Regions from separate parts of the Pseudarthrobacter sp. 902506025 genome, predicted to be linked through region 4. Evidence: riboswitches for the same ligand, from Rfam matches in the RefSeq annotation. Region 4 holds a riboswitch; each other region holds the start of a gene.
What was found. Region 4 has a riboswitch for S-adenosylmethionine ahead of metX (homoserine O-acetyltransferase MetX). Riboswitches for the same ligand answer to the same signal wherever they lie in the genome.

Region 1 (5,383 bases), on a different contig from region 4:
CCACCGCCTCCTGGGTGAGCAGCTGGAACAGTGAGGCCATGCCCAAGTGGTTGACCACCACAAAGACAATGGCCAGTCCGCGCAGCAGGTCCACCCGCGAATCCCTGGTGGAAGGGTCCTGGTAGCTCCAGGACGTGGCGGTGTTGATCCGGCGGGGAACCTGCCACAGGGCCACCAAGAGGATGACCATGGCGGCACCAACGGTCCAGGGGGCGGCGCCGGAAAGCGTGTTGGCCCGCACGTAGGTGCCTGTGGACGCCACATCCGTGACAGGGCCGGTGACCATCGGCGATGCCTTCAGCCTGTCCAGGGCGGCCTTGGCAATATCCGGGCTTCCCGTGAGTAGCCAGCTGATGCTCGCCACGCCGGTATCCCGCGTGCTGGTCCGTTCGTCCCACACCACGGCGGCCGTCCCGGCGAAAGCGGGTGACGTGGCAGTGGCCACCACCTGATCCCACCAACCCGTCTTGATGTCCGCCTCGGGCGCCCCACCGGACGCAGGGCTGTAGAAGGCCGAGGTCTGGAGGAGGAAAGGCTTTTTGCGTCCCTCGGCGTAGGTGCCGTAGAAGTTCTCGCCGCCGGAGGCCGTCAGCATTTCCTGGAGTTCGCCCGGACGCGGCGTCGTGTTGACGGCGGCCCCGCCGGCAGTGTCGTCGTGATAGGCGGTCAGGCCCACCCAGTCCACGGCGTCATCGCCCGGGTAGTAGGGGGCATAGGCGCTGTCGCTTCCGTTCCAGGTCCCGTCCCCGTTCGTATCCAGGAGGGAAAACCCGTCGCTTCCCGGCTGCGGGGCATTCCGGTTCCGTTCAAAGGGGTAGTCCTTGCCCAGGTAAGGCGCCCACACCATGGCGGCCCGGCCGCCGTCGTCCTTCTTGAAGGCTGCCGCCACGGCCTGGAAGGCCTGCCGGTACGTGGCCGGCTGCTGGCCCCAAGCCACCCAGCTGGCATTCATATCGGGGGCGAACCGGACCAGCAGTTGGCCCTTGAACCCCGATGTCAGGTCACGGACCTGGGCTGCGAACGCTTCCGCCTCCGCGGAGCCGAGCTGGTCCAGGGGCACCGACGGCTTCACCGAGAGCAGGGCGTGGGCGCCTTTGGCTGCAGTCTGCTGCAGGAAGCCGTCGATGTCATTCCGCTCCGATTCGCGGTACGGAATGGTGATGTCGTGGCCGAAGACGGCGGGGCCGGCGCCCAGCCTGTCGCTGAAGCCCGCGGCCGTATCCTCGCCCCACTCGAGGACCGCCCCCAGCCACGGCTTGCCCTTGTCCGGTGCAGCAGGCGCGGCGTGTGCCGGGCTTGCCGGGACAACCAGGGCCAGGAGGGCGATGAACGCGGCGGCGAAAAAGGCTGCGATGGATCGCGGACGGTTCCGCCGGATGGCGGCGTGGTGGAGCGATACGTGTGCCCGCATGCTGACAAGGACCCCCCGGTACTCATTGCTCTGGATACGGGGCGGCGCCCCCGGTAAGAACTTTATCGGCCCGTGGGCATAACCCGTGCCGTGACGCGGACGGCTCAATTACGGAACATGACGACGGCGGCGATGCGGCCGGGCGCGGCAGGTGTTACGTTTTTGGGGAGTAATGAGTACCGGCGCCAAGCCCTGACTTGCCGGTCGGCAACCCTCCCTTTCGCGGCGGGGTGCCTCAGGTGAATACTCGGCATATCGACCGATTCGAGCTGCAAGCGTGAGAGAAGGAGATCCGTCGTGTCCGACGCACCCGCCCCTGACGAAAGACTGTCCTACCGCCTGATTACGGGCGCGGACAACCGTGAATTCTGTGAGCGGATCTCCGCTGCACTCGCCGATGGCTACGTCCTGCACGGCAGCCCGGCGGCAACCTTCAACGGCACCACCGTCATCGTGGCGCAGGCAATCGTCCTTCCGGCCGCGATCGCTTCCGCCGACGCCGCCGTGGCCACCGCCGTGGACCAGCTCGATGCCGAATTTGAGGGCGAGTTCGACGGCGAGGGCCACGCATGAGCTACGCGGGAGACCTGACGCCGCAGGAAGCCTGGGCCAAGCTGGAGCAGGGCGCCATCCTGGTGGACGTCCGCACCGAGGGCGAATGGGCCCACATCGGCATCCCGGACACCAAGGCCACGGACAACGATCCCCTGTTCATCCAGTGGACCTTCCCCGGAGGCATCCCCAACCCGGACTTCGTCAAGGACCTCCAGGAGCAGGCGCCGGAGGATCCCCACGCGGAACTGCTGTTCCTGTGCCGGTCCGGCCAGCGGTCCATCGCGGCCGCAACTGCCGCCACCCAGGCGGGCTTCACCGCGTACAGCGTGCTGGAGGGCTTCGAAGGCGAGCCCGACCGCTACGGCGAGCGGACCGTCAATGGCTGGAAGAACCGCGGCCTCCCCACCAACCTCGGAAAGAACTAAGTGACCTTCAACCCAGACGCCCCCGGCTGGAACCCCGACACCCAGGCAGTCCGCGGAGGCCTGGACCGCTCCAACTTCCAGGAAACATCCGAGGCCATCTTCCTGAACTCAGGGTTCGTCTACGAATCCGCCGCGGCAGCTGAACGGGCCTTCACCGGCGAGGACGAGCGCTTTGTCTACTCCCGCTACGGCAACCCGTCCGTGGCCACCTTCCAGGAACGGCTCAGGCTGCTCGAAGGCACCGAAGCATGTTTCGCGACGGCGTCGGGCATGTCCGCCGTGTTCACCGCGCTGGGTGCCCTGCTGGCTGCGGGCGACCGGGTGGTGGCCGCCCGGTCACTGTTCGGTTCGTGCTTTGTGATCCTGAACGAGATCCTGCCCCGTTGGGGTGTGGAGACGGTCTTCGTGGACGGCCCGGACCTGGACCAGTGGCGCGAAGCCCTGTCCAAGCCCACCACCGCCGTCTTCTTCGAGTCCCCGTCGAACCCCATGCAGGAGATCGTGGACATCGCCGCCGTCAGCGAACTGGCGCACGCGGCCGGGGCCACCGTAGTGGCGGACAACGTGTTCGCCACTCCCCTGCTGCAGCGCTGCGGGGACCTTGGTGCCGACGTGATCGTCTACTCCGGCACCAAGCACATCGACGGGCAGGGCCGGGTGATGGGCGGAGCCATCCTGGGCACCAAGGAATTCATCGACGGACCGGTGAAGCAGCTGATGCGCCACACCGGCCCCGCGCTTTCCGCTTTCAACGCCTGGGTCCTGACCAAGGGCCTGGAGACCATGGGCCTGCGCGTCAACCACTCCTCGGCGACCGCACTCCGGCTCGCAGAATGGCTGGAGGAACAGCCGGCGGTGAGCTGGGTGAAGTACCCGCTCCTGAAGTCGCACCCGCAGTACGGGCTGGCGGCAAAGCAGATGAGTGCAGGTGGCACTGTCCTTACCTTCGAGCTCGCTCCTTCCGGCGGACGCACGGGCAAGGAAGCGGCGTTCGCACTGCTGGACGGGCTGCGGATCATCGATATCTCCAACAACCTCGGTGATGCAAAGTCCCTGATCACGCACCCCGCCACCACTACCCACCGCGCCATGGGCCCGGAGGGGCGGGCCGCCATCGGCCTGAGCGACGGCGTGGTCCGGCTCTCGGTGGGGCTCGAGGACCCGGAGGACCTCCTCCGCGACCTGGAACAGGCGCTGAAGCAGATCTAGCGGGGGCGGGACCAGGTCCGCGTGGCCAAATACAGATGTCAGTGCCTCGTTGGATGATGTCGGTATGGGAATCGGCGGTGGTGTCGGGGTGGTGCTGGCGTCAATCGATGCCTCTGTTGCCGCCCTCGATTCGCTGAACCGTGAGGACTCTTTCCTTGCTGCCGGGGCTCATGGTGGTGCCGGTGTGGATATTGGTGCCGGTACGGATGTTTTGCAGCGGCGGTATGGGATCCGGCTGGAACGGCTGGAGCTTATGGCTCGGCTGGAGGCGCAACTGGCCGCGGTGAAAGCGGCGACCGCTGCTGAGGCAGTGGAGTTCCAGCAGGCGATGACGCCGCCGGACGCCTCCGTCCAGGATCGCACTTACGCTGACATGTCGGTGGTGGAGGAAATCGCCGGAGTCCTGACCATCAGCTCCGCAGCCGCGGGCGCCCTTGTGAAGCAGTCACGGCGGATCTGCTCCCTGCCGCCCGTTATGAACGCCCTGTCCGCGGGCGCGATGTCCTGGCAGCACGCCCGGATTGTCGCCGATGAGACTGAAGGCCTCACCCCGGAGGGCGCGGCGTCTCTGGTGGCGCATTTCTTCGACCCGGCTGCACCCCAGCCCGCCCGCGGCGCCGCGCCCGGCGAGCTCGTCCCGTCACGGTTCCGGGCCAAGGTCCGTGGGTGGCGGGAACGCCACCATCCGGAATCGATCGAGAAGCGCCACGCAAAGGGCGTGGCCGACCGGCGGATGGAATACACCCCCGACAAGGACGGCATGGCCTGGATCTCCCTCTACCTGCCCGGCGATACCGCCTGCGCCATCTGGAACCGGACCACCGCCACCGCCCGCGGACTCCAAGGCCCTGACGAACCCCGCCCCCTCACCCAGCTCCGCCCCGACATCGCAGCATCCCTGCTGCTGGGGGTTGGCATGAAGCCCGCAGCCGGGGAGACCGCCGCCCACGCCGAGGAAGACGGTCCCGGCCCCGGCGTTCAGGGCACGCAGGGTGTCACCGGGATCGGGAAGGTCCCTGCGCCGCGGGCCGACGTCCTGGTGATGGTGCCGGTGTTCTCCCTCCTCGGCGTGACCGATGAACCCGCCGTACTGGATGGTTTCGGGCCGATCCCGGCGTCCATGGCGCGCAAACTTGTCGCCGACGGGGCGGAATCGTTCTACCGGGTCCTGGTCGACCCCCGCGACGGCGCACCACTGGAAATTGGCCGGAAAAACTACCGGCTCACCGAAACCATCAAACGCTGGATCAGGATGCGCGATGCCAAGTGCACCTTCCGGGGCTGCGCCAACCGCACCCCCGATAACGAAACAGACCACCTCACCGCCTGGCAACACGGCGGCACCACCAACGTCAGCAACCTGGCCCAACTCTGCCCCAAGCACCACCGGCTCAAACACCACAGCCAATGGACACCCGACCCCGCCACCAAGAATGAACCACCCGGCTGGACCTCACCCACGGGACGGCACTACAACGCCGAATACCAGGACCCAGAACCAACCCACTGGCCCCCGGGCATCCTGTCGGCGCAACGAAGCCCGCTGGAACAGGTCGTTCTACAGCGCCTCGCTACCTAGCACCTGCTTCGCTGCGGGTCTCTACACCTGCCGTTCTACAAGACACCTGAGGTTCTACAAGTCTGCTCCTGGCGGCTCTTGCCCCGTCAGGCCTGCCGGACACGCAGCAGCTCGGGCGTGGCCGCCACGTCCGCAAGGTCCAGCGCATCACGCATGGTCAGGTGGACGGCCTGCCGGACCACCGCGCCGAACCCCATGTCCTCC
Region 2 (5,383 bases), on a different contig from region 4:
TGGCGCAGGATCGATTCGTCGAAGACGTCCTGGACGCGGATGCCCAGCCGGGCCACCTTGTCCATGTAGGCGGGGCCGATGCCGCGGCCGGTGGTGCCAATGGCACGGCTGCCCAGGAAGCGCTCGGTCACCTTGTCCAGCACCTGGTGGTACGGGGCCACCAGGTGGGCGTTGGCGGAGACCCGCAGTTTTGAGGTGTCGGCGCCGCGCGCCTGGAGTCCGTCGATTTCCTGGAAGAGTGCCTCCAGGTTCACCACGCAGCCGTTGCCGATGATGGGAACGGCGTTGGGGCTGAGAATGCCTGCCGGCAGCAGCTTGAGTTCGTACTTTTCACCGCCTACGACGACGGTGTGCCCGGCGTTGTTGCCGCCGTTGGGCTTGACGACGTAGTCAACACGGCCGCCCAGCAGGTCGGTGGCCTTGCCTTTTCCTTCGTCGCCCCACTGGGCTCCTACGATCACAATTGCTGGCATGGGATCCTCCCCCATTCGTTCGGACTGCCCGGGCCGGCCACCAGGTGGCGGGCCCATGCAGCGCCGTTCATGAGAATGCCCCGAACATACCGGCCTTCGCACAGCCGCAGCACGGCGCAGCGAAGCAAGAGTTCCGGGGCTCTTACCACCCAAGTTTAGCCGATGGGGCACTTTGTCCACTGTTGTGGCCCGCCGCCTATTCGTCCTCCGCCTCCCCGGCGGGCCGGGACGTCTGTTCGGCGAGCCTGTTCCAGAAGGAGGTGTCGGCGTCGGCAATGGACCCGTCCGCGATGGCCGCGGCCGTGGAGGTCAGCGTGGTGACGGTCTGCTTGATCAGGTAGCCGTTGCTGCGCTGTCCGAGTGCATAGCCGTCCAAATAGTGGTCCGACATGCCGCGCATCTCGAAGAGCAGGGTGGCGATGCCGTACTCCACGGAGATGCCGTTGCGGCTGATGGTTTCGGCACTGCCGCCCTGGTACTTGCCCAGGTGTCCCCAGCCGGTGGAGTCGACGTTGTTGAACACCACGGCGCCGAGCTGCTTGGATTTTTCGACGACGGCGGGGTCGGCGTTGGGGGTGGTGGGGTACAGGATGGAGCCCGACACCAGCTTGCCGTCACGCTCGGCCCGGGTTCCCTGGTGGTGCAGGTCGATCATGTAGTCGATCCGGTATTTGCGCATGACGTTGTTGTGCAGCGCCTGGGTCTCCGGCTGGACCTTGGCCACGTGGTCGCGGTTCAGGTCCACACCCTCGGCGTTGTAGCGGGTGAGGTGCCGGTCCCCCTTTGCGAGGTAATTGTCCAGGGAGAAGTTCACGTCGCCCATGGCGCCGTCCGCATTGAGCATGGGCACCACCAGGATGTTCACGCCTTTGAGGATGTCCGCGGATTTGCCGGTCCCCAGGTGCTTGATGAACTCCATGGCGCCCTCGGTGGTGAGCTGCTCGTTGCCGTGCTGCTGGGTCAGGTACAGGATGGTGGGCTTGGCGGGGTCCGAAATGTACTTGACCAAGTGGATGTCGCGCCCCTTGACCGTCTGCCCGATGACCTCCAGCTCCATTGCCGGCTGGCGGGCATCCTGGTCCTTCAGGAACGAGACCATCTGTTCGTACGTGGCGAGCTTGGACGTGGTGATCTGGCCGTTGCCGTCGTAGGTGGGGCCTTCGCCCACAGCGTGTGCCAGCGGGGCAGGTCCTGCTACGACGGCCAGCGCCAGGGCTCCGGAGACGGCGAGGGTCCTGAAATTTGCCAGGGGTTTCTTCACAGTGCGTTACCTCTTTCGAGTGCATCGGGGTGCCGTTAGCCAGCTTCGTCGCGGCGGCGGCATGTGACCTCAGCCAACCAAGCTTAACGAAACCTGTCAATAACCTGAACAAAAGCTGTAAGTATGCTGCTGCCCGCTGGGAAACGGCAGGAAAGCCGCCGGGCAGCCCGTCGCGACATAAAGCGGAGCAGACTTGCCCCGGGGCAGGCATCTGGATTTATGTGAGAGTGAACCATCCGGAGCGGCCGAGAGACCTGGCTCGATGACGCCGCAGCAACCACGGTCCAGCAGGATTCCTGCCGGCCGAAGGTGCTACTGCCAGGACCGATGGAAAGGAAGATTCCAGCATGTCCCTGAACACCGACCACATCCGCGTCACCCACGCGGGATCCTTGCCCCGCACCCCCGAACTCATCGCGGCCAACGCAGCCAAGGAAAGCGACGGCGTCACCCCTGAATTCCTGGAACTCCTGGAGGCCTCCGTGGTGGAGGTGGTCCAGCGCCAGAAGGACCTCGGCATCGACATCCCCAACGACGGCGAATACGGGCACACGATGTCCAGCTCCGTGGACTACGGCGCCTGGTGGAACTACTCCTTTGCACGGCTGGGCGGCCTGGAGCCAACCAACGTGGACCGCTGGGCCGATGCCCAGGTGCACCGCTCCTCGCCCGGCAACATTGTCCTGACCTCATTCCCCGACCGGCGCGACCGGCAGGCGTTTAACGAGGCCTACAACGACCCCTCCTCGGGCATCCTGTCCCACCGCAAGAGCGTGACCCAGCCCAAGATCGCCGGACCCCTGACCTACACGGGCCAGGACCTGGTGGCATCGGACATCAGGAACCTGAAGACCGGCCTCGCAGCCGCCGGGTTGTCGGACGGCTTCGTAGCATCCCTCTCCCCCGGCTCCTGCGCCCGCGTGGCCAACGAGTACTACAAGTCGGATGAGGAACTTGTCTACGCCTGCGCCGATGCCATGCGGGAGGAGTACAAGGCGATCATCGATGCCGGCCTCACCGTGCAGCTCGATGATCCGTCCCTGGCCGAGAGCTGGGACCAGATCAATCCCGAGCCCAGCCTGGAGGACTACCTGAAGTTCATCCAGCTGCGCGTCGAGGCCACCAACTGGGCCCTCCGCGACCTGCCCCAGGAACAGATCCGGCTGCACGTCTGCTGGGGTTCCTGGCACGGTCCGCACACCACGGACATCCCCTTCGCCGACATCATCGGATCGGTGCTGCAGGTGAACGCCGGCGCCTACTCCTTCGAGGCAGCCAACGTCCGCCACGAACACGAATGGCGGGTATGGGAGGACACCAAGCTCCCCGAGGGCAAGGTGATCATCCCGGGCATCGTCTCGCACGCCACCAACGTGGTGGAACACCCGGACTTGGTGGCAGACCGCATTGTCCGCTTTGCCGACGTCGTGGGCCGTGAGAATGTCATCGCCTCCACCGACTGCGGCCTGGGCGGCCGGGTCCACCCGCAGATCGCCTTCGCCAAGCTGGAGGCCCTCGGCGAGGGCGCCCGCCGGGCCACCAGCCGCCTCTGGTAGCTGCAAGAGGCGACGCGGGAACCCGCCGGTTCCGTGCCCTGGCTGAGTCAGGTGCACGGGACCGGCGTTTCGTTTCCCGGGGCTTGCTAAACTGGGTAAGGCCGACCAGGAATCGGCCCACCCCAATCAACCGCCGCTGATGTGTCGCGCCCCCGCGTGCCCGTTTCCGTGGCGGCAGCAACGCCAATCCCCGCAGGAGAACCAGCACTTCATGACAGCCCTGGCACCCGAAACATTCCACGAACAGCTCATGAGCCGCCGCTACGACCCCAGCGTTGCTGCCGTTAACGAGCTCTGCGATTCCCTGCGGGAGACCAAGCCCGGAACCGTGGTCCCTTATGTGGATCCCATGCACGACGTGGAGGAATGCCGCATCATCAGCCTGTTCTCCAACATTGGCGAGGCGGACCCGTCCGGGTTCATCACGGCCGGGGACCAGGACGCCGCGACCCGCATGCTGGGACTGCAGTGGAAGCTGGGCCTGCGCCCCGAGTTCGTGATGCCGTGGAACGTCCACCCCTGGCACGTTCCCGGTGAGCCCAACGGCAAGTTCACTCCCGACCAGATCCAGGCAGGCCTGAAGCCGCTGCTGAAGTTCCTGGCCCTGGTGCCCCGTGCCTCCGTCATCGTGGCGCACGGAACCGAAGCCAACCGGTTGGCCAACGCACTCCTGAAGACCGAAGTTCCGCTGCTGTGGCGCCGTGGCCTGAAGACCTACAAGGTGCGCTCCCTGAGCGGCCGCGCCTTCGCCGGTTCCCCCGCTCGCCAGGAGGAGTACCTCGAGGACATGCGCGCGGCCTACGCCGACGCCATGGCACGCACCGGCATCGCCAAGCCTTAAGCGACCGACGGCGGGTGGTTACCTTTCCAGGAAAGGTAACCACCCGCCGTCGTTGTTTAAGCGCAAAGGACTAAAACTTGCCCTCGATCGCTGCCTTCGCCGTGGGGTCCGAGTCGTTGAGGAACTTTTCGATCCGCTCCGGCTCGTCAGCCTCGCCGATGGCAGAGGAAGCCCTGCCCAGGGAATAGAGGGCCCGCAGGAATCCGCGGTTGGGCTCGTGCTCCCACGGGATGGGCCCGACGCCGCGCCAGCCGTTGCGGCGCAGCGAGTCCAGGCCGCGGTGGTAGCCGACGCGGGAGTAGGCGTAGGAATCGATGATCCGGCCCTCCGCCCATGCTTCTTCGGCGAGCACAGCCCAGAGCAGCGAGGACGTGGGGTGCTTGGCCACCAGGTCCAATGCCTCGTGGCCGGCCTCCAACTGCCCGTGCACCTCGGTTTCGGCAGGCAGGAGCGTGGGCTCCGGCCCCATCAGGTTCCGGCGGAACTCGTCCGACATCTAGAAGGTCTTTCCGGCCGAACCGAGCTGCTTGGTGGCTTCCACCACGCGGGCTGCCAAGCCGGCTTCGGCGGAGGCGCCCCAGACGCGGGGGTCGTAGGTCTTCTTGTTGCCCACTTCGCCGTCAACCTTCAGGACGCCGTCGTAGTTCTTGAACATGTGGTCAGCCACCGGACGCGTGTAGGCGTACTGGGTGTCGGTGTCGATGTTCATCTTGATCACGCCGTAGGAAACGGCGTCGGCGATCTCCTGGTCGGAGGAGCCGGAGCCGCCGTGGAACACGAGGTCGAACGGGTTGTCCTTGCCGATCTTTGCACCCACCTGGGCCTGGATGTCCTTGAGGATCTCCGGGCGCAGCTTGACGCCGCCGGGCTTGTAGACGCCGTGCACGTTGCCGAACGTCAGGGCGGTGATGTAGCGGCCGTTTTCACCGGCGCCGAGGGCGTCGATGGTGGCCAGGGCGTCCTCGACCGTGGTGTAGAGCTTGTCGTTGATGGCGTTCTCCACGCCGTCTTCCTCGCCGCCGACGGTGCCGATCTCCACCTCGAGGATCATCTTGGCGGCAGCGGTGCGGGCCAGCAGGTCACGGGCGATCTTCAGGTTCTCCTGCAGGGTCTCTGCGGAGCCGTCCCACATGTGGGAGTTGAACAGCGGGTTGCGGCCGGCCTTGACTTCAGCCTCGGACGCTTCCAGCAGCGGCAGGACAAAGCCGTCCAGCTTGTCCTTGGGGCAGTGGTCCGTGTGCAGGGCGATGTT
Region 3 (5,383 bases), on a different contig from region 4:
TGGGGCACTCCGGCGTGGGCAAGTCCACCATGGTGAATGCGCTGACCGGCGCCGAGCGGGCCACCGGCGGAGTGAACGCGGTCACGGGGCGCGGCCGCCACACGTCGTCGTCGGCCCTGGCCCTGCGCCTGGCGGACGCGCCGGCCGGCAGCTGGATCATTGACACCCCCGGTATCCGTTCCTTCGGACTGGCACACGTGGACCCGGACCGGATCCTGCGCTCCTTCCCCGACCTGTCCCCCGGCATCGAAAACTGTGAACGCGGGTGCAAGCACACTGCAAACGCGGTGAACTGCGGCCTCGACGACTGGGTGGCAGGCGGACACGCAGGTCCCACCGGCCCGGCACGCCTGGCATCGCTCCGGCGGCTGCTCGGCACGGACCCGCGCATGGACGCACAGGAAACCAAAGAGCTCGGCAGCGTCAACTGACGCGTTCTCCCGGCAGAAGCGTCCACAGACGGTAGTTTGTAACCATGATCCAACCCGCTTCGAGCTACAACGATGACCTGCGCCTGGCCCATGTCCTGGCCGACTCCGTGGATGACCAGACCATGAGCCGCTTCAAGGCCCTGGACCTCCACGTTGAGACCAAGCCGGACCTGACGCCCGTCACCGACGCCGACAAGGCAGCGGAGGAAGCCATCCGCGGCCAGCTCTCCCGCTCCCGGCCCCGCGATGCCGTCCTGGGTGAGGAGTTCGGCAGCACCGGGCACGGTTCACGGCGCTGGATCATCGATCCCATTGACGGGACCAAGAACTTTGTCCGGGGCGTCCCGGTCTGGGCCACGCTGATCGCCCTGGTGGATGAAGGCGAGCCTGTGGTGGGCGTGGTCAGCGCCCCGGCCCTCGGCAAGCGCTGGTGGGCGGCAAAGGGCATGGGCGCGTACATGGGCCGGTCCCTGGCAGCTGCCACCCGGCTGCGCGTCTCCGACGTGTCCAGCCTCTCCGACGCCTCCCTCTCCTACTCCAGCCTGAGCGGCTGGAAGGAACGCGGCAACCTCGACGAGTTCCTCGGGCTGACCGAAGACGTCTGGCGGACCCGGGCCTACGGCGATTTCTGGTCGTACTGCATGGTGGCAGAGGGCTCGGTGGACATTGCCTGCGAACCGGAGCTCAACCTCTACGACATGGCTGCGCTGGTGCCGATCGTGGTTGAGGCGGGCGGCCGGTTCACTTCCCTCGAAGGCGAGGACGGACCGTTCGGCGGGAACGCGCTGGCCACCAACTCGATCCTGCACTCAGAGGTGCTGCACCGCCTCAACCCGTACCTGGACGACCTGCTGTAACTGCCACGGTTTGGCCCCCTTAGGCGAATATTGCGACGCCGGACACCTCCAGACGGGGGTGTCCGGCGTCGTTTATTCGATATTGCGTAACAAAGCCCTTAACAATTGCCGCGGCTTCAATCCTGGCCGCCCCATGTCCTACGCTTTTATGCAGGTCACGAGTGCCAGCGCAAAACCCCGGTTTGCTGGCCGGCAACCCTCCATTCGCGGCGGGGTGCCCCGGGTGACGACCAGGCCGGTCCGGAGTGGATGCGGCAAGCGCGGATTCCCTGTGCCGGAGTCCTGTATTCAAGTGAGGTCTCTGTGACAACTGCCACCGTCTCCCCCCAGCCCGCCATTGCCGAATCCGGCGTCCCCGATGCACGCCACGCCGCAGCCGGCCGTCCGCTCGCCGCCGTCACCGGCGCGGAAATCCAGGCCCCCCTGATTTCCGGCGGCCACGTGCGGTATGCCAACCTCGATTACGGCGCGTCCGCCCCGGCACTTTCCGTAGTGTCCGCGTACCTGAACGAGATCCTCCCCTACTACGCGAGCGTCCACCGCGGGGCAGGATACGCATCCCAGATCAGCACCTCCGTGTACGAAAACGCCCGCAGCATCGTCCGGGACTTCGTGGGCGGCCGCCCGGACGATTCGGTCATCTTCACCCGCAACACCACCGATTCGCTGAACCTCCTGGCCGGCTGCCTTCCCGTGACCGACGGCCGGCATGACGGCGAGGTCCTCTACCTGGACATCGAACACCACGCCAACCTCCTGCCGTGGCAGGGCGTTCCGCACCGCAGCATCGTTGCCGCCGACACCATCACCGGCACCCTGGACGCCGTCCGGACCGAACTGGAGCAGGGCGGCGTCAGCCTGCTGGCGGTTACCGGCGCTTCGAACGTCACCGGCGAGATTCTTCCCATCCGGGCCCTGGCCGCGCTGGCCCACCAGCACGGCGCCCGGATCGTGGTCGACGCGGCCCAGCTCGCGCCGCACCGCAGGGTGGACATCAGCGCGGACGACGTCGACTACCTCGCCTTTTCCGGCCACAAGCTGTACGCGCCGTTCGGCGCGGGTGTCCTGGTGGGACGTCCCGACTGGCTGGACGCCGGTGTCCCGCACCTCGCCGGCGGCGGGGCGGTCAAGGAAGCACGGCTCGACGGCGTCAGCTGGGCCACCGGCCCGGCCCGCCACGAGGGGGGCTCGCCGAACGTCCTCGGCGCCGCCACCCTGGCCCGCGCCACCCAGGTCATCGCCGAACTCGACCAGGACCGGTGGCACGCCCACGAATCCGCCATCCGTTCCTTCCTGGTGGAGGGCCTGCAGGACATCGACGGCGTCACCGTCCACCAGATCTTCAAGGACACCAACCCGGAAACGGACACCATCGGCGTGGTCAACTTCTCGGTCGAGGGCTACGACGCAGGGCTGGTGGCCGCCTACCTTTCCGCAGAGCACGGGGTGGGCCTGCGCGACGGCCGCTTCTGCGCCCATCCCCTGCTGAAGCGCCTGGGCCTGCCGTCCGGCTCCCTCCGGGCAAGTTTCGGCGTGGGTTCGCGGCTGGAAGACGCCGAACGCCTCCTCGCCGGCATCCGGACGCTGCGCAGCAACGGACTGGGATGGGATTACGTGGTGGATGCGGGCCGCTGGGTGCCCGCCAATGATTTCCGCACCTACCCGCACTGGGCGCCCAATACCCCCGGGACGGCCGGAGCAGCCCCCTGCCTGGACGACTAGGCGGCGGGGCGGCGGCTGCCTGCTGATGCCGGGCATGCGGTAAATTCGAAGGACATCCGCAAGCAGCACCAGAAGGAGGCCACGCGTGGTTCGGGGTGGCCCCAGGCTTGATCACGGCCGGCGCACGGAGCTCGGGCAGAGCTTCCAGGACGGCGGCCGCCACTACCAGCGGGTCCGTCCCGGCTATCCTGCGGAATCTGCACGGTGGCTGGTACCGGCCGGAGCCCATGACGCCCTGGACGTCGGCGCCGGTACGGGAAAGTTCACCGCATTGCTGCTGGCCATGGGGCTGGACGTCACCGCCGTCGACCCCTCTGCGGACATGCTCGCCCAGCTGAAGGCCCACTGCCCCGCCGCCACGGCTGCGCCGGGGACTGCCGAGGCGACAGGCCTTCCCGACGCTGCCTTCGACGTCGTGACCCTTGCCCAGGCGTGGCACTGGTGCGACCCCCTGGCGGCAAGCACCGAGCTGGCGCGCGTCCTGCGCCCGCACGGAACACTTGGCCTGGTTTGGAACCAGCTGGACACCTCCGTCCCCTGGGTGCACCGGCTCTCCCGGATCATGCACGCCGGCGATGTGTACCGGCCCGGCCACAAGCCCGTCGTCGGGCCAGAATTCCACCGGCTCGAAGGTCACGTCACCCACTGGCAGGACAGGGTGACCACCGGGCACTTGATGGAGCTCACCAAGTCGCGCAGCTACTACCTTCGGGCCGGTGAGGCGACGCGGGCAAAAGTTCTGGCCAACCTGGACTGGTACCTGCACGAGCACCTGGCCCATGCCCCCGGCCAGGAACTTGACCTTCCCTACCTCACCCTGGCCTGGCGCGCCACCAAGGCATGACGCACGCGGTCTGCGGCGGGGTGGCCGAAGCGGCGCACTCTGCCGCACCGGCCAAACCGGTAGGCTTGGGCATGTGAAGACCAGCGCGCCCTCCTCCTCGATCGAGGACTACGTCAAGGTCATCTACTCATTCACCGAATGGCAGGACAAGCCCATCACGTCCTCCCAGCTGGCACAGCGGCTGGGAGTGGCAAATTCCTCGGTCTCGGAAATGGTCCGGAAGCTGAAGGACCAGGGCCTGGTGGACCACAAGCCCTACAGCGCCGTCACGCTGACCGAGGCCGGCCTGCGCCTGGCCCTGTCCATGGTCCGGCGCCACCGGCTCATCGAGACCTACCTCGTCCAGCGGCTCGGCTACAGCTGGGACGAGGTCCACGATGAAGCTGAACAGCTGGAGCATGCAGTGTCGGATACGTTCATCGAGCGCGTTGCCGCCAAGCTCGGGGACCCTAAGCGGGACCCGCACGGCGACCCCATCCCCACCGCGGACGGCCAGGTCCTGATGCCGCGCGCCCACCTGCTCGCCGCGCTGGACCAGGGACACAGCGGCAAGATCACCAGGATCAGCGATGACAACCCCGAGCTCCTGCGGTACCTCGCCGCCCAGGACATCGACCTCGACGCCGAAGTCGAGGTGATGGGACGGCGGCCGTTTGGCGGCGCGCTGATGGTCCGGATCGCCGGTTCGGGCGGCACCCGCGACTACGACCTTGCTGACGAAATCGCCTCAGCGTTGTGGGTCTCCAGCGACACCCCGCACCCGGGCTGCGTCCTCGGCGGTTAAGCGGGCTGTCCTCTGCCGATTTGGCCGGCTCCCGTATGGTGGAAGGTGATGATCAGCAGACGCGACGCAGCAATAACCCTTGATGTTCCCCTTGAGATGGCACAGCGCCACGGCCTGCCGAAATGGATGTCGGAGGACGAGCTCCGCGGCATCATGGACAATCCCCCGCCCTGGCTGGTGCAGTCACGGGCCAACCGCACCGGCAAACGGCCCGTCTGGGTACACCTGGAATGCGCCGTCTGCGGGTACGAGGAAGCCGCCCGGCCCAAGAAGTGGTGGCCGGACTTCACCTACGTGGTGTGCGGGCACCACGCCCCTTCGGACGTTCCCGCCGTGCGCCCCGGCTGCGTCCGCAGCGAGTACGACGGCGTGGGGACGCGTTTCGTGGGCATCGCTGACGTGGAAGCGCCTCCGGTCAGCCAGTAGCCTTTCGTACTTCGCCTTCCGGACGTGCCCGCCCACGGTACCGGGCCGCCGTCGACCCTTATCCAGCGCCGTTGGCCGTCATTTCCTCCGGAACAGCCGTCAGGTGAAGCTCGGCGCCGTCCCGCAGCACGGCCAGGTCGAGGGGGCGGCCGATGGCATCGGCGAACAGCAGGCGCTGCAGGCTTTCGGCGTTGCTGACGGGACGGCCGCCGGCTGTGACGATGACGTCCCCTGCCGACAGGCCTGCCTTGCCTGCGGGCGAACCGGGCAGCACCTCGACCACCCGGAGCCCCTGCCGCCGCCCGGTGCGGATCACGGC
Region 4 (5,383 bases):
GCCCAGGACAAGCTTCCAGGCCACGAGCGTGTTCGCCCAGGTGGAGGCGGTGCGCCAGGGCGCCGGCATTGGGCTGCTGCCGAACTTCATGGTGGGAGACCGTGAAGATTTCGTCCCCGTCCTGCCAGGTGATTTTGAGCGCCAGCTGCCCATCTGGGCCGTTGCACGGCCGGAGTCGCTCCGGTCAGCGCGGGTGCAGGCCGTGATCGCGGCCCTGAAGGACGAGGTGAAGGAGCGCTCGTTGCTGCTCGCCGGGTGAGGAACCGGGAAGGGTGAAGAACCGGGCCTGACAGTTCAGGCCCGGAAGAGCCGCCGCACTACCTGTCCCGCTGCGAGCGCATCAAGGCCCTCGTTGATCTCGCTGAGTGGCCGGGTGTCGGTGTGCAGCAGCTCAACCGGCAGTTTGCCGTCCCGCCAGTACCCGAGGTACCTGGGGATGTCCCGCGCTGGAACGGCGTCGCCCATGTAGGAGCCCAGCAGCCGCTTGCCGGCCCCGGCGAACTGCAGGGCCGGCACCGTCAACTCTGCGGAGGGGTGGGGCAGGCCCACGGAGACCACCGCGCCACCCCTGGTGACCCGCTGAAGGCAGGATGCGATGACACCGGCTGAGCCCACCGCTTCAATGGCGACGTCGACGCCGTCGCCGGCTGCTTCCTCAATCAGCCGCCCTGCGTCCTCCGGCGTCCCTACCGCGGTGGCCCCGGCGTTGCGGGCCAGCTGGTGCTTCCCCTGGTTGGGGTCGATGGCGATGACGCTTGTGGCCCCTGCCAGGCGGGCCGCCATCACGGCGGACAGGCCCACCGCCCCCAGGCCGAACACTGCCACGGACTGGCCGGGGCCGACTGCGGCGGTGTTGAACACCGCTCCCATTCCGGTGAGCACGGCGCAACCAAACATCGCCGCCACGGTGTCCGGGACGTCGTCGTCAATCACCACCACTGATTCCCGCGCAACCACCGCGTAGTCAGCGAAGGCGGAAACGCCCAGGTGGTGGTTGATCCGCTCCCCCGCCGGCGTCCGCAACAGTGCCGGACCATGGAGCAGGTCTCCGGATCCATTCACCTCAGCTGCCCGGTGGCAGAGCGCGGGCCTGCCGGAAAGGCAGGCCCGGCACTGGCCGCAGCTGGGCACGAACACCAGAACCACATGGTCCCCCACGGATACGTCGGAGACGCCGTCGCCCACGGACACCACCCGCCCCACGGCCTCGTGTCCCAGGGCCATGGGAAGGGGCCGGACGCGTGAACCGTCCACGACGGACAGGTCCGAATGGCACAGGCTCGAGTAGGTGATGGAAACTCCGAGCTCACCGGCGCGCGGCTCCGGCCGCTCCAGCTCCTGCACCAGCAGGGGCCGGGACTCGGCGTAGCTCTGTTTTCCCTCGGCGCTGGCCGGGGCGGGAACGGTGGAATAGAGGACGGCGGCTTTCATGTGCCTACTTCTTGCTGGCAGCGAGCAGGTCTGCCGTGCCCTTGGCGTCGGCCGCGTCAACGTCGTGCAGCGAGATGCCCCGGGTTTCCTTCAGGAAGAAGACCGCGACGGCGGTGATGGCACACGCGATGAGCAGGTACACCGCCACCGGGACGGAGGACTTGTAGGTACCCAGCAGGGACGCGGCGATGATCGGCGCCAGCGAGCCCGCCACGATGGACGTCACCTGGTATCCCAGGGAGACGCCGGAATACCGCATCCGGGTGGGGAACATTTCCGCCATGATGGCGGGCTGCCCGGCATACATGAAGGCGTGGAACACCAGGCCGATCATGATGGCCGCCAGGATGATGACATCGTTCTTGGTGTCCATCATGGGGAAGGCAAAGAAGCCCCAGGTGGCACCCATGATGGCGCCGGCCATGTAGACGGGCTTGCGGCCGAAGCGGTCCGACAGCTTGCCCACCATGGGCACGACGGCGAAGTGGACGGCGTGCGCAAGGAGCAGCAGCAGCAGGATCCGCGTGGTGTCAGCCTGCACCACCGTCTTCAGGTAGGTGATGGAGAACGTGACCACCAGGTAGTAGAGGATGTTTTCCGCGAAGCGCAGGCCCATGGCGGTGAAGACGCCGCGCGGGTAGCGCCGGAACACCTCGGCTACGCCGTAGCCCTTGTGGCCGGCGTCCACCTCTTTGCGGGCCTCCAGGAAGATGGGAGCGTCGTTGACCTTGGTGCGGATGTAGTAACCGATGATGACGATCACGGCGGAGAGCCAGAACGCCACGCGCCAGCCCCAGCCCAGGAACGCGTCCTGCGTCAGCGTGGAGGAGAGGACGAACAGCACGGCCGTGGCCAGCAGGTTGCCCAGCGGCACTGCAGATTGCGGCCAGCTGGCCCAGAAGCCGCGGGACTTGCTGGGGCTGTGCTCTGCCACGAGGAGCACGGCGCCGCCCCATTCCCCGCCCACGGCGAAGCCCTGGGCGAACCGCAGGAAGACCAGCAGCGCGGGCGCCCAGTAGCCGATCTGTCCGAAGGTGGGCAGGCAGCCCATGAGGAAGGTGGAGACCCCCACCAGGATGATGCTCAGCTGCAGCAACTGCTTGCGGCCGAACTTATCGCCGAAGTGGCCAAAGACAATGCCGCCGATAGGGCGTGCGACGAAACCGACGGCATAGGTGAGGAAGGCGGCGATGATGCCGTCCAGTTCCGTGCCGGCGTTGGGGAAGAAGGCCTTCCCGAACACCAGGGTGGCGGCCGATGCGTAGAGGAAGAACTCGTACCATTCCACGACCGTGCCGGCCATGGAGGCCGTCACCACTTTCTTAAGGCCTGAGGCCTTGACGTCGGTTTCCTCTGTACGCCTTGCGGCGGAGCTTTCCGTACTCATGCGAACTCCTTCGGCGTCGACGTCGACACCACGGGGACCAGTCAATGGCAGACGGGTGTGATGCACACCACGAAAGCCGGATTCGATGAGTATGGTCTGCCCGCGGCGCAACCTCAACGCCGATTAGTGCAGAACGCATCTGCAGGAATGCACATTAAGGGCTGTGCGCCAGGCGGCGCCTAGACCAGGAAGCTGCTCCGCAGCCGGCCGCCCAACTGCCCGATCTCGGTGAGGAACCCGTCGTGCCCGATCGGTGCCTGGATGACATGGACGTCCACGTCCCCGGGCAGCGCCTGGGCCAGTTCGTGGGACTGCGACGGAAAATAGAGCCGGTCCGAGTCGACGGCGGCCACGAAGAACCGTGCCGTGGAGGCGGCGAGGGTTTCGGCCAAGGTTCCCCGTCCCCGGCACACATCGTGGCTCATCAGTGCCTCGGTCAGGGCGATATAGCTGTTGGCATCGAAGCGCTTCACCAGCTTGTTGCCCTGGTGGTCCAGGTAGCTTTCCACCTGGTAGCGGCCGCGGGAGGCAAGAACTTCCCCCTGCAGGGGCGACTCGGGCGCCTGGGGTGCCCGGCCGAAGCGGCCTTCCAGTTCGGCAGCCGACCGGTAGGTGATGTGGGCGATGCGCCGGGCGAGCGCCAGCCCGTCTTCCGGGCACGGACCGCCGTAGTAGTCCCCGCCGTTGAAATTGGGGTCCTGCCGGATGGCCAGCGTCTGGGCCTGCGCGAAGGCAATCTGTTCGGCAGTACTGGCGGCTCCCACGGAGATCACCGCGCAGCGCTCCACCCTTTCCGGGTACGTCACCGCCCATTCCAGGGCGCGGGCACCCCCCATGGATCCGCCGAGGACGGCGAACCAGCTCTTGATGCCCAGCTGGTCCGCGAGCCTTGCCTCGGCAACCGTACTGTCGCGCAGCGTGACGAGGGGAAACCTGGAGCCCCAGGGCTTTCCGTCCGGCGCGGGTGATGACGGGCCAGTGGATCCATAGCAGCCGCCGACGATATTGATGGACACCACGAAGAAGCGGTCCGTGTCCACGGGAGCGCCGGGGCCCGCCAGCTGTTCCCACCAACCTTCTTCGTCGGTGTCGCCGCGGGTCACGTGGGTGCTGCCGGTCAGCGCATGCTCGATCAGGATGGCGTTGCTGGCGTCCGCGTTGAGCGTCCCCCAGGTTTCGTAGGCCAGGGTGACGTCCGGGAGGTATCCCCCGGCTTCGAGTTCCAGACCCCCGATGGAGGCGTAACGGACGATTCCGTGTTCGGGGATGGTGGTTCGGGCGACGGTAACCGTCATGGCAAGACCTCTTCTACGCGCTTGCCTGCCGTCGTCTGACCGGCAGGCCAGGTCCTCACCCGGGGCACCCCACCGCGGATGGAGGGTTGCCGGCCAGCAAGCCGGGGCTGTCACTGGCACTCATGACCTGGTTCGAGTGTACGAAACACCCCCCACTCCAGGCCAAGAGTATGACTGGTTGTGACTTCCCGGTTTGCCGGCCGGCACATGCTGCGACGCGCGCGTTTGGGGCTACGCGTCGGCGCCCTTGGCTGCCCGGAAGCCTGCCTCCAGGTCGGCCAGGATGTCGTCGATGTGCTCCAGGCCAACGGAAAGCCGGACCAGGCCCGGGTGCACGCCGGCCACAACCCGCTGCTCCGGCGAGAGCTGGCTGTGCGTGGTGGACGCGGGGTGGATGACCAGGGAGCGGACGTCGCCGATGTTGGCCACGTGGGAATGCAGCTCCAGGGCGTCGACGAAGCGCTTGCCCGCCTCTGCCCCGCCGGCCAGGTTGAAGGCCACGACGGCGCCCGTCCCCTTGGGTCCGTACTTGCGGCCACGCTCGTACCAGGGGCTGGAGGGCAGCCCCGCGTAGGCGACGGATTCGACGTCGTCCCTTGCCTCCAGCCAACGCGCCACTTCCGTGGCGTTCGCAACGTGGCGCTCCACCCGCAGGCTCAACGTCTCCAGGCCCTGGGAAATCAGGAACGCGTTGAAGGGCGAGACGGCTGAGCCGAGGTCGCGCAGCAACTGCACACGGGCCTTGAGGATGTAGGAGAGGTTGGCGCCGAGTGCGCCGCCTTCACCGAGATCGCGGGCGTAGACCAGGCCGTTGTAGGTGGGGTCCGGGGTGTTGAAGCCGGGGAACCGTTCCGGGTCCTTGCCGAAATCGAACTTGCCGGAATCGACGATGACTCCGGCGATGGCCGAGCCGTGGCCGCCCAGGTACTTGGTGGCCGAGTGCAGGACAATATCCGCGCCCCACTCCAGCGGGCGGATCAGGTAAGGGGTGGACAAGGTGTTGTCCACGATGAGAGGAACTCCGGCCTGGTGGGCCACCTCGGAGATGCCTTCGATGTCCAGGACATCCTGGCGCGGGTTGGAGACCACTTCACCGAAGAAGAGCTTGGTGTTGGGCTGCACGGCATCGCGCCACTGGTCCAGGTTGTCCGGATCGGCCACGAAGGTCACCGAGATGCCGAACTTCTTCAGCGTGTGCGCGAACAGGTTGTAGGTTCCGCCGTAAAGGCTGGGGCTGGCCACGATGTGGTCCCCTGCCTCCGCGATGTTC

Region 1: linked by a shared signal. The riboswitch ahead of AB0280_RS04130 (DUF1737 domain-containing protein) and the one ahead of metX (homoserine O-acetyltransferase MetX) in region 4 are both predicted to bind S-adenosylmethionine.
Region 2: linked by a shared signal. The riboswitch ahead of AB0280_RS14010 (cobalamin-independent methionine synthase II family protein) and the one ahead of metX (homoserine O-acetyltransferase MetX) in region 4 are both predicted to bind S-adenosylmethionine.
Region 3: linked by a shared signal. The riboswitch ahead of AB0280_RS07595 (aminotransferase class V-fold PLP-dependent enzyme) and the one ahead of metX (homoserine O-acetyltransferase MetX) in region 4 are both predicted to bind S-adenosylmethionine.

The regions. Positions count from the first base shown of each region.
Region 1 covers NZ_JBFBKW010000002.1:67,249-72,631, reverse strand. The annotation lists gene opgC (OpgC domain-containing protein) at 1-1,411, opposite strand, end outside; SAM riboswitch class IV at 1,580-1,695, shown strand; gene AB0280_RS04130 (DUF1737 domain-containing protein) at 1,709-1,984, shown strand; gene AB0280_RS04125 (rhodanese-like domain-containing protein) at 1,981-2,391, shown strand; gene AB0280_RS04120 (O-succinylhomoserine sulfhydrylase) at 2,392-3,600, shown strand; gene AB0280_RS04115 (HNH endonuclease signature motif containing protein) at 3,665-5,179, shown strand; gene AB0280_RS04110 (glutamate--cysteine ligase 2) at 5,266-5,383, opposite strand, start outside.
Region 2 covers NZ_JBFBKW010000007.1:90,185-95,567, reverse strand. The annotation lists gene AB0280_RS14020 (adenylosuccinate synthase) at 1-473, opposite strand, end outside; gene AB0280_RS14015 (M14 family zinc carboxypeptidase) at 670-1,734, opposite strand; SAM riboswitch class I at 1,964-2,068, shown strand; gene AB0280_RS14010 (cobalamin-independent methionine synthase II family protein) at 2,082-3,290, shown strand; gene AB0280_RS14005 (uracil-DNA glycosylase) at 3,502-4,131, shown strand; gene AB0280_RS14000 (DUF3151 domain-containing protein) at 4,202-4,627, opposite strand; gene fbaA (class II fructose-bisphosphate aldolase) at 4,628-5,383, opposite strand, start outside.
Region 3 covers NZ_JBFBKW010000003.1:74,400-79,782, forward strand. The annotation lists gene rsgA (ribosome small subunit-dependent GTPase A) at 1-431, shown strand, start outside; gene hisN (histidinol-phosphatase) at 476-1,288, shown strand; SAM riboswitch class IV at 1,442-1,555, shown strand; gene AB0280_RS07595 (aminotransferase class V-fold PLP-dependent enzyme) at 1,592-3,010, shown strand; gene AB0280_RS07600 (class I SAM-dependent methyltransferase) at 3,096-3,854, shown strand; gene AB0280_RS07605 (metal-dependent transcriptional regulator) at 3,928-4,638, shown strand; gene AB0280_RS07610 (hypothetical protein) at 4,687-5,064, shown strand; gene AB0280_RS07615 (S1C family serine protease) at 5,123-5,383, opposite strand, start outside.
Region 4 covers NZ_JBFBKW010000006.1:169,183-174,565, forward strand. The annotation lists gene AB0280_RS13360 (LysR family transcriptional regulator) at 1-259, shown strand, start outside; gene AB0280_RS13365 (zinc-binding dehydrogenase) at 295-1,431, opposite strand; gene AB0280_RS13370 (MFS transporter) at 1,436-2,818, opposite strand; gene metX (homoserine O-acetyltransferase MetX) at 2,998-4,113, opposite strand; SAM riboswitch class IV at 4,126-4,241, opposite strand; gene AB0280_RS13380 (bifunctional o-acetylhomoserine/o-acetylserine sulfhydrylase) at 4,345-5,383, opposite strand, start outside.